One region of the Idiomarina sp. OT37-5b genome, then DNA from elsewhere that is predicted to be linked to it. Evidence: predicted binding sites of a transcription regulator. Region 1 holds the regulator's gene; each other region holds the start of a gene.

Region 1 (3,278 bases):
GGGTAAATTTCTTACGTCGATACTGATGGCAATGCGATCATATTGCGCCATTACGGCATGCACCAGCGTCGGTAACAAAGCGATCGGAAGGTTATCAACGCAGTAGTAGCCAAGATCTTCCAGAACCCGAAGAGCGATGGTTTTTCCTGAACCAGACCGGCCACTAACAACGATTAACTGCATGATCCGTCACTGTCCTCATTAACAAAAATGTCGTAAAGATCCTGGTCACTATGTGCCGCTCGCAGTGCGCGGGTACACACCTTATCATTCATGCGGCGTGCTACGGTGGCCAGCGTTTGCAGATGATTTTCGTGTTCAGATTCGGGTACCAGCAGGGCAAAAATAATGTCTACGGGCTGGTTATCTATGGCGTCAAACTCAATCGGCTCGGCAAGCGTTATCAACACCGCCACAGGCTGAGTTGCATTGGGTAAGCGACCATGTGGAATCGCAATACCAAGGCCAATACCGGTACTGCCTAAACGTTCGCGATTTAACAGGCTCTCAAAAATATCATGGCGGGTAATGCCGACCAGCTTGGGAGCCGCAATTTGGCTAATGGTTTCTAATAGCCGTTTTTTACTTGCGCCCTCGACTGCACACTTGGTGCAGTCGGGGCTTAACAGTTCAGACAGTTGCATGATTAATGTTTTTTCATTTTCTCTTTGTGTTTAATAACTTGCCGATCGAGTTTATCAATTAAACCATCGATGGCCGCATACATATCGTCGTGTTGGGCATCGGCAAAAATTTCGCCGCCATTAACGTGCAGGTTGGCTTCCGCGATTTGTGCCGTTTTTTCTACTTTAAGGATGACGTGAACATTGTTGATGTGGTCAAAGTGTCGCTCAAGTTTAGCGAACTTAGTGTCTACATAGTCACGCAGTGCGTCGGTAATATCGATGTGATGACCGGTCAAATTAATTTGCATAACGTCTTCCTTCTTGTTTCTATCACGATTAAAGCAGACTCTTGCGTTGGCTCGAGGACGGAATGTTTAACGACTCCCGATACTTCGCAATTGTCCTCCTTGCTACTTGGATTCCCTGGTCTGCTATGAGTTCAGCAATTTTGCTGTCACTCAATGGTTTAGCGCGGTTTTCCGCCGCCACTAACTTCTTAATTAAAGCACGAATAGCGGTACTTGAACACTCACCTCCTGCTTCTGTATTGACATGACTGGAGAAAAAGTATTTGAGTTCAAACACGCCCCGTGGGCAGTGTAGATATTTCTGCGTAGTGACCCGTGAAATAGTGCTTTCATGCATATCGACGGCTTCGGCGATGTCGTTGAGTACCATCGGCTTCATAGCCTCTTCACCGTGTTCAAAAAAGCCTTGTTGGCGGTGAACAATGCAGTGTGCAACCTTTAACAAGGTCTCATTACGACTTTCCAAACTTTTAATGAACCAGCGCGCTTCCTGCGTGTGCGATTTTATATATTGACTGTCTGCTGCGGATTTTGCGGCTTTACTTAAGGCCGCATATTCTTCGTTCACTTTTAATTTGGGTACGCTGTCGGGGTTCAATTCGACCACCCAGCGCCCTTGTTTTTTTACCACTGAAACGTCGGGTATGACGTATTCAACCGGCTTCTGCGCAATTTGTTCACCGGGGTGAGGATGCAATTGCTGAATTAATTGCATAATCTCTTTCAGTTGCCCTTCGGATAAGCGCATTTTGCGCAGGATGGTGCGGTAATCGCGGCTACCGAGCAGGTCCATGTGTTGCTGTACAAGCTCCAGCGCCTGTTCTTTGAGTGGTGAGTCTTCTACTTGTTGACGTAACTGAATGCTCAGACACTCGGCGACATCGCGGGCACCAACACCAACGGGATCAAAATGTTGAATACGCTTCAGCACCATCAGCACTTCGTCTTCACCAATGTCCAGATGCTGTAACGCGGCAACGATGTCGTCAACGGAGGAAGTCAGGTAGCCATTATCATCAATCGACTCGATAATGGCTTCGGCTATTTCAGTGTCCTCATCGGAAAAATGCGACAGTTGCATTTGCCACAACAGGTGATCCTGCAGTGACTCACTGGTTTCGCCCTGATAGACATCCATCTCGCCGTCATAGCTTTTACCGTTAGGGCTGGTAACCGATGTCGGAGTGGATGAGGTATAGGTATCATCCCAGCTGCTGTCGACCGGGAGTTCATCAGGGAGTTGATCTTTTTTCAGCACATCAGAGGTTTCCTGATGGCTGTCATCACGATGATTAGAGGTTTCTGGTGCTTCACCCTCGACGTCCTGATGGTCACCGTCAACTTCAAGCAGCGGGTTGTTGTCCAGTGCCTCCTGAATTTCAGCCTGTAGATCCAACGACGACAACTGCAGCAGGCGAATGGCTTGCTGTAGTTGTGGTGTCATGGTCAGCTGCTGACCGATTTTTAACTGAAGGCTTTGTCGCATTTATCTGACTCCCGGCTTCACGCTATGCTGCTTACAGTGTGAACTGCTCACCGAGGTAAACATCCTTAACCTGTTGATTTGATAATATACTCTCAGCATCACCGCTGGCAATCAATTGTCCGTGACTGACAATATAAGCATGCTCACATACTGACAAGGTCTCACGTACATTATGATCGGTGATCAAAACACCAATGCCACGTTGTTTAAGGTGCTCGATAATTTTCTTGATATCGAGTACAGAAATCGGGTCCACCCCGGCAAACGGTTCATCAAGCAGAATAAAGGTCGGGTCCGCCGCCAATGCGCGGGCGATTTCAACGCGGCGGCGCTCGCCGCCGGAAAGGCTCATGCCGAGGCTATTGGCGATGTGGCCGATGTGAAACTCTTCTAACAGTGCATCAACCTTTTCTTCGCGCTCTACTGCGGTGAGGTTTTTGCGAGTTTCCAGGATTGCCATCAGATTGTCGCGCACGGTCAGTTTCCGGAAAATCGATGACTCCTGCGGCAAATAACCGATGCCACGTCGCGCTCGCTCGTGCATAGGCAGCAGGGTTAAGTCGGTGTCATCCAGATAAATCTGTCCTTTGTCGCTGTTCACCAAGCCTACGATCATGTAAAAGGTCGTGGTTTTACCGGCACCGTTCGGGCCCAGCAGCCCAATGATTTGCCCCTGGCTGACTTCCAGACTCACGTCCTTAACCACTTGCCGGCGTTTGTAACTCTTTGCTAAATGACGAACGGATAAAGTAGCCATGAACTCAGTTGTTGCTCCCGTTTTTATCGTCTTTTTTCTTTTTCGGCGGTGTGAATATGGTGGTTACCCGGTTGTTTTCAGAACCTTCGCCACTGGCTGAA
Region 2 (3,278 bases), 100 kb from region 1:
GCCGGCGACTTGTAATGGCCCGCCGGTACTCATGTTATATAAGCGGGCGAGCGCCTGTAACCAGCGTGCGGTAGGCCAGAGCCAGGCACTATTGTTATCGATTGGCTCATCCCGGGGACGGCGCCGCAGCGCGGCCAGCACCGAGGCAACCATGGCCAAGAGCAAGGTCACTGGGCCAATGGTAACCGCATAAGCAACGCGTACCGCCACGCCGAAGTGACGAAAGCGCGGCATGCAAACCGGCCATAACTGGTACAGCTCGGTGGTGACGCGCAATGCCAATGCCAGGATAGGGCCACCAAGTAGCCAGCCGAGCACAGGCACATAACGGTGCTCGATAACACTCAACGCGCGCAGCTCAAAGGTTGTTTTGAAAATGCCGTGCACGCTGAGGTTATTTGTATCGCGCCAGTCGGTGCGTGCCAGTAATGCCCGGGCTGCTCGCTTTTGCCCTTTGCGGGCCAGCTTTTCAACGCTATCCAATGTGTGCAGCAGATGCTGTTGACGCAAACAGCCAACTAACACCAGGGTTCCCAGCCATTGCGACAAGTCAGCGGCGTATACCACAATCGCGGTCGGCACCAGGGTTAATAGCAACAGTAATAGCAATGCAAGAGCACCGGCGAGGCGCTGTTGGGACGGCGCGTATCGGGATTGGTTAACCTTACGTTGCAGATAGTTGGCGAATAGCCGAAAAATAGCCACCGGGTGCCATTGTTCGGGCCATGGGAGCCAGCGCTCGATGGCGATAGCGATCAGCGCGAGCCCCCATGGCGAGGTTAAAATTTGCTGGATGTCATGCGCGTTCATGACCTCATTTTGCCGAAAGCCAGCTTAGGCGGCAACGGGAGATTGCTGGCCGTTTTGCGGTTGCTCGGTTTTCGGTACCGCCGCGCGGATGTGCTCGGCCTGACGGATTTTCGCGTGAATATAGTCGTGCAAGTCCGCTACCCGATAGCCAGGTTTAGCTTTAAACCGCAGGAACGGAAGTCCCGCTGCTGCCAGGGTATTTTTCAAAAACAGGTTGCGTTTTTGCTGTTGCAGGTTATTGGTTGCCGGTTCAAGTTCGATAACCATTTTAATTTGCATGGTTTCGATATCGCACAGCACGTAATCGAGAATCCGTTGGTTGGCTTTTGCCTGCGCGTCTTTCTGGACGCTGCCGGACACGCCTTTTTTGACGGTAACGATGTCACTTAAACGGACTTTGGTGAAGATGCGGAAGTCAGCGCCAACGGCTTTATCCAGTAATGTCATGAACTGCGCTTCCTGCGCGGTGCAAAGGCTGACATCTTTCAGTTTGTAGGGGTAGGGCGCGTAGTTCTCTGACATGCGGCTGGCGATCAGCGCTACAGCAATTAATACAACAACAAAAAGGAGTAATACGATTTCCATAACTCACCTCGGCAAAAATTTGACACAACAAACTTCGTGTCAAATTTAATGCAAAGGCTGTGCCAAGGGCTCGCTCCGCTCGCGGTTTAGAGCCTTCGGCCGGTTTGACGGGCGAAGCCCCTAAACCCTTGCGCCGAAGGCAGCAAGCTACACCGCGAGCGCAGCGAGCCTAAACCGCCCGAAGGGCCTAGGCCGCCCGAAGAGCCTAAGCCCGGTAGCCGCTGTCGACACCTTTGGTGGCGATGGCGACGGCGTCGTGCGCGTGCAAGGACTCGTAATGATTAACACGCAGCCAAAAATCTTTGAAAATTGGCATTTGGTTTAGCTGATGCTTGAGTCGGCGCGAGGCGTCTTCACAGAACATCAAGTTTTGACCATTTAAGCGCGCAAATTCTTGCTCGTCTTCACGTTTAACCGCAGCCTGCACCGGTGTCTTCAACGCACCTTCAACAGCATCAATCAATGCAACAATCGGAAACTCTTCCAGATCTTCGGCAAGCTTAACCTTAACTTCTGCCGTTGAACGTTGGCTGTGTGGCGTTGCAACAATACCTTCGGTAGAGCCAAGCCATTCGTGCAGCGTCGCTTTATCAATCACTTCTTTGTCGGCGAACTTTTCAACAAAAGCCTCTTGAATCAGTTGGCGTGCAAGCGCTGCTGAGCAAGGGCAAGTTGACGAATAGGGCACGTCGACCGCCAATTCGAGTGACAATTTGCCGGCATCATAGCGCCCGGTCAAACTCACCGGATAGGCTTTCCAGCCCTTCTTGCGGCTGATTAATGACTCGCGACGTAGGTGATATTCAAAATCAAACTTAATAAACGCTTGATTACTGATGTCACTGTGGCTTTCGATAAAGTCACGCAAAAGTTGCTTAAGCGACGAGTGGCTGAGTTCGCCCTCGGTGGAAAGCTGATCCAGTAATAAATACAACCGAGACATATGAATGCCTTTGGTTTTCGGATCTTTAAGGTTAACGAATGCCTCCACGTGCGCAGCCACTGGACGCTCTGCGGCGTCAGAAGCGGCGACCATAAGAGGCACTTCTATGTTGCTCATGCCAACCCAGTCCAGGGTACCTTCTGTTTGTGCCTGGCTCTGATTGGCTACGTCGGGCATGCTATTAGGCATTCGTTTTGAACTCCGATCGGTGTTTACTGTATCAAGCATAAATGTTGAATCCGCTAGTATATCGTAGATGCAGGGATCATTTCATTCCCGAACACAAAATTTAATCAGAAATAACCGATTATCTGAATCGGTTGACTGAATCAAGGTTTACGCACAGGATAAGCTTTTGGATTGTTATGGAGTTAAGGTATGGCCGAACAACAGGTTTTAGATACTGAGTTATTGAATCAGTATCGCGAGAGTTTGGGTGACGACGGGCTAAAGGCGACGTTGGCAACCTTTGATCAAATCATACAAAGTTACGCAAACTTACTGCATCAAGCGGCAAAGCAAAAAAACGAAGAGCAACTTCGCAGTCAAGCTCATAAAGTGAAGGGTGCTTGTAACTCCGTGGGTTTACTGCAATTGGCCAAGCTGATGGAACGGCTCGAAAAAGACGCGTGGGAATGGCCTCAGGCGGAGCGACTACTGATTGAATGGGCCGACTCGGTTATCCCTCACCGGCAACAACTCAATCAGTGGGTTGAACAGGAAGCTCACTGAGCTTCCTGAGTGACCTCGCCAATAAAGCGATAGCCTTCACCATGAATGGTGGTGATCAGATTCGGCGTATCCGGGTGCGATTCAAAATGCCGGCGAATACGACGAATAGCTACATCGACAGTACGATCATTCGGACGTAACTCGCGATCCAGCATACGCTTAACCAGGGTTTCACGGTCAAGGATGCGCCCCGGACTGGTTAAGAACA
Region 3 (3,278 bases), 330 kb from region 1:
TCTCCTAACGAATCATATACAGTCGCCGATGTGGAACTGTGATAAGAAGACGGATCGTTAGGGTCAAACGGTGTCGCTGTGCCATCAATCGTCGCAACCCGCGCGTCAACATTAAATGCAGTAAATACGTTATTAGTACTTTGAGGCGCGCCAGCTACATCTGGGATACGAATAGGTTGGGTAGTCGCTAAACTTGTCGATGTGGTTGCTCCACTATTACGGTCAACCTGATAGCCCTGCAAGTAATTGCCCTGGTTATCCACAATGAATTTATCATCATTAAGTTTAAAAGCGCCTGACCGCGTATAGGTCATATCGCGCGAACCCAGATCATCGGTCGTGGCAAAAAAGCCGTTACCACTGATTGCCATATCTAACGAGTTATCAGTAAAGTCTAGTGTTCCCTGACTGAACTGCTGAGCAACTTGCGATGTTAATACACCGTCACCTACTTTTGTGTTACCGGCATTAAAAATACTCGTTGCGTAAACGTCAGCAAATTCTGCGCGGGACTGTTTAAAACCCGTCGTTTTAACGTTCGAAATGTTGTTGGCGGTGGTATCAAGATCTTTTTGTGATGCGTTGATGCCGCTAAGTGCAATATTAAATGACATAAGTCACCTCACTAATTATCCAATCTCTGTGACATCAGCAAAATTGATGCCACCTAAGCCTTTAAGGTTTAAAACAATGCCGCGGTCGCCGCCGGTACTAACGCTTTGAACTGTGGCGTGCATTTGTAACGGGAGCTCTTCACTGCTGTTGCCGACTCGGCCATTGGCGGTAAAGCTGTATTTGCCGGCCGGCACTTCATTGCCGGCATCATCCAGTCCGTCCCATTCAAAATCTTTTGTTCCCTGAGGCAAATCACCCAGGTTAATGGTTCGCACCACAGCACCCGTCTCATCCTTTATGCTCAAGCGCACATTTTGAGCGGTTTGTGGAGCAGCAATCATACCCGATGCGCCGGCACCGGGTTCAAGTGATGCTGTTGACGTAGGTACCAAGACTTTACGACCTACCAACGTTGATGCCTGCAGAGCCTGGTTCGAGGTCATATTTTCAGTGAACTTGGTGAACTGTTCCTGTAACCCGGTAATGCCCTCAGCCATCGTAAAGCTAGTCATCTGAGCGATCATCTGATCGTTCTCCACCGGCTTGGTCGGATCCTGCATGTTCAACTGTTGCGTTAACAGTTTGAAGAAGTCTTCCTGCTCAAGCTTTTGGTTTTCATCCGGATCGGCATACTTCGTTTGCTCTTCCTTCTGCCACCGTAAGTTATCGATATAGGAGTTATTGCTTACGCCTTCCATCGGTTATCTCCTGTTAGGCCTGACCGAGGCGCAGTAAACGCTGGGTCATAGTTTTCGCGGTATCCGCTACTTGCACGTTGGTCTGATAGGAACGCGAAGCGGAAATCATGTTGGCCATCTCTTCCATGGTGTTGACGTTTGAGCGGTAAATGTAACCGTTTGCATCGGCCATGGGATGATTTGGCGCGTATTCGATTTGCAGCGGTTTTTGGCTTTCAACAATGCCTTTTACTTTGACACCAGCGGCTTGCCCGGCCTGAGTTTGATTGGTCAGGCTGTCACCACGGTAGTTACCGCCGGCATCCGCCAATGCGGTTGCAAAGACCGGGTTGCGGGCGCGGTAGGTTTCTTCCACGCTGCTACTCACGGAGTTGGCGTTCGCCAAATTACTGGCGGTGGTATTGAGGCGCACTGACTGCGCACTCATTGCCGATCCGCTGATGTTGAAAATGTTAAATAAGCTCATCGTTGCTTACCTCGCCTATTGGCCACTTAACGCTTTCTTGACGCCTTTGATGCGGCCGTCGAGAAAGTTCATGGTCATTTCATATTCCAATGCGTTTTGTGCATACAAGTTTTGTTCCAACTGCACATCAACGGTATTGCCGTCACCGGTATCGGGTTGCGTGGGTACGCGGAATTTTTCTTGTCCGGTGGGTTTGATTTCGACGTTGAAGTGTTTTTCGTGGGTACGCGCTAACTTATAGCTGTCCATGCCCCGCTGTGCTTGTTTCAGTGCTTGCTGGAAATCAAGGCCTTTGGCTTTGTAGCCGGGGGTGTCAGCGTTAGCGATATTGTTGGCAATCATCTCCGCACGCTGAGTGCGTACGCCCAGCGTGTATTGCTGAATGCCCATGAGTTTGTCCATGGAAAGTGCCATTTTTTCGTCTCCCGTTGGTTCGATGTGGGAGATGATGCAGAGATCGTGCCAACTTGGGCTCCGTCGCTTGCGCCTTTGCCGCAAGCCGATGAGTCGCGCCAAAGGCGCGACCTACCGCAAGGGGCATAGCCCCGCCTGGCAAGTGTGCGTAGCGCACGCCGAGCAAGGCCAAGCGAAGCGAGGCCGCCAAGCAAGCCGCCAGCGGCGGCGCCAGGCGAAAGGCGCGTCAGCGCCTTTTGTAGATAATTCCCGGGTTGCAGCGGATCATTTCAAATTCCTCGGTGAGGCCAGAGATGGACTCAGAAGCGCCGAGGAAAAGATAACCGCCGGGATTAAGCGATTGCCGGAATTGGGCAATAATTTTCCGCTTTACGTCAGCAGAAAAATAAATCAGCACGTTGCGGCAAAAGATGATATCGAATTTACCGAGCAGCGCGTAGCTGTCGAGCAGATTGAGGTGGCGGAACTGGACGAAACTTTTTACGTCGTCTTTAACCTTCATCGAGCCGGGTTTGCTGCCTTCCGTGAAAAACTTCTTTTGCCGCTCGGCGGATAAGCCGCGGGCTATGGCAAGGCTGTCGTACTCGCCGATGGCGCATTGTTCCAGCACTTTATTGGAAATATCGGTGGCGGTGATGCGGATACCACCTTTTAAGGCGCCGGGGTTTTTGGCTTTGTACTCCAGGTAAGTCATCGCCATTGAATACGGCTCCTGCCCGGATGAACAGGCCGATGACCAAATTTTGACGGGGCCGGAGTTATTCTTAAATTCCGGTAACACCCGGTTGGCCAAAATTTCAAACGGATACGTGTCCCGGAACCAAAGGGTTTCGTTGGTGGTCATGGCATCGATGACGGCGGCGCGCAGTGCCCGCTCGCTGATTTTCATCGATTTTTTAACCAGCTCAGACAACGAGTCAATATTGAACTTCGTCATCAGCGGACTGAGACGACTTTTAACCAGATACAACTTATTTTCACCCAGTACGATACCGCACTGATGCTCTAAAAACTGTCGAAACTCCTGGTATTCTGCCGGACTGAGTTCTTTATTGATCACGTTTCTCTACTGCATTGTTCTTGTT

Evidence for each region. Region 1 encodes sigma-54, which starts transcription at its own class of promoters, with help from an activator protein. Its sites were predicted from a motif close to GTTGGCACGNNNNTNGNNT; they were not measured.
Region 2: C5610_RS02015 (DUF2726 domain-containing protein) is a predicted target of sigma-54. The motif match lies at 1,444-1,462, and genes of this name have one in related genera.
Region 3: flgB (flagellar basal body rod protein FlgB) is a predicted target of sigma-54. The motif match lies at 2,228-2,246, and genes of this name have one in related genera.

What each region holds. Positions count from the first base shown of each region.
Region 1 covers NZ_CP027188.1:318,837-322,114, forward strand. The annotation lists gene rapZ (RNase adapter RapZ) at 1-183, opposite strand, end outside; gene ptsN (PTS IIA-like nitrogen regulatory protein PtsN) at 174-644, opposite strand; gene hpf (ribosome hibernation promoting factor) at 647-934, opposite strand; gene C5610_RS01525 (RNA polymerase factor sigma-54) at 963-2,420, opposite strand; gene lptB (LPS export ABC transporter ATP-binding protein) at 2,452-3,177, opposite strand; gene lptA (lipopolysaccharide transport periplasmic protein LptA) at 3,182-3,278, opposite strand, start outside.
Region 2 covers NZ_CP027188.1:420,960-424,237, forward strand. The annotation lists gene C5610_RS02010 (cobalamin biosynthesis protein) at 1-810, opposite strand, end outside; gene C5610_RS02015 (DUF2726 domain-containing protein) at 835-1,395, opposite strand; gene folE2 (GTP cyclohydrolase FolE2) at 1,601-2,527, opposite strand; gene C5610_RS02025 (Hpt domain-containing protein) at 2,717-3,070, shown strand; gene C5610_RS02035 (response regulator) at 3,064-3,278, opposite strand, start outside.
Region 3 covers NZ_CP027188.1:651,999-655,276, reverse strand. The annotation lists gene flgE (flagellar hook protein FlgE) at 1-614, opposite strand, end outside; gene C5610_RS02925 (flagellar hook assembly protein FlgD) at 630-1,313, opposite strand; gene flgC (flagellar basal body rod protein FlgC) at 1,327-1,779, opposite strand; gene flgB (flagellar basal body rod protein FlgB) at 1,795-2,193, opposite strand; gene C5610_RS02910 (CheR family methyltransferase) at 2,420-3,253, opposite strand.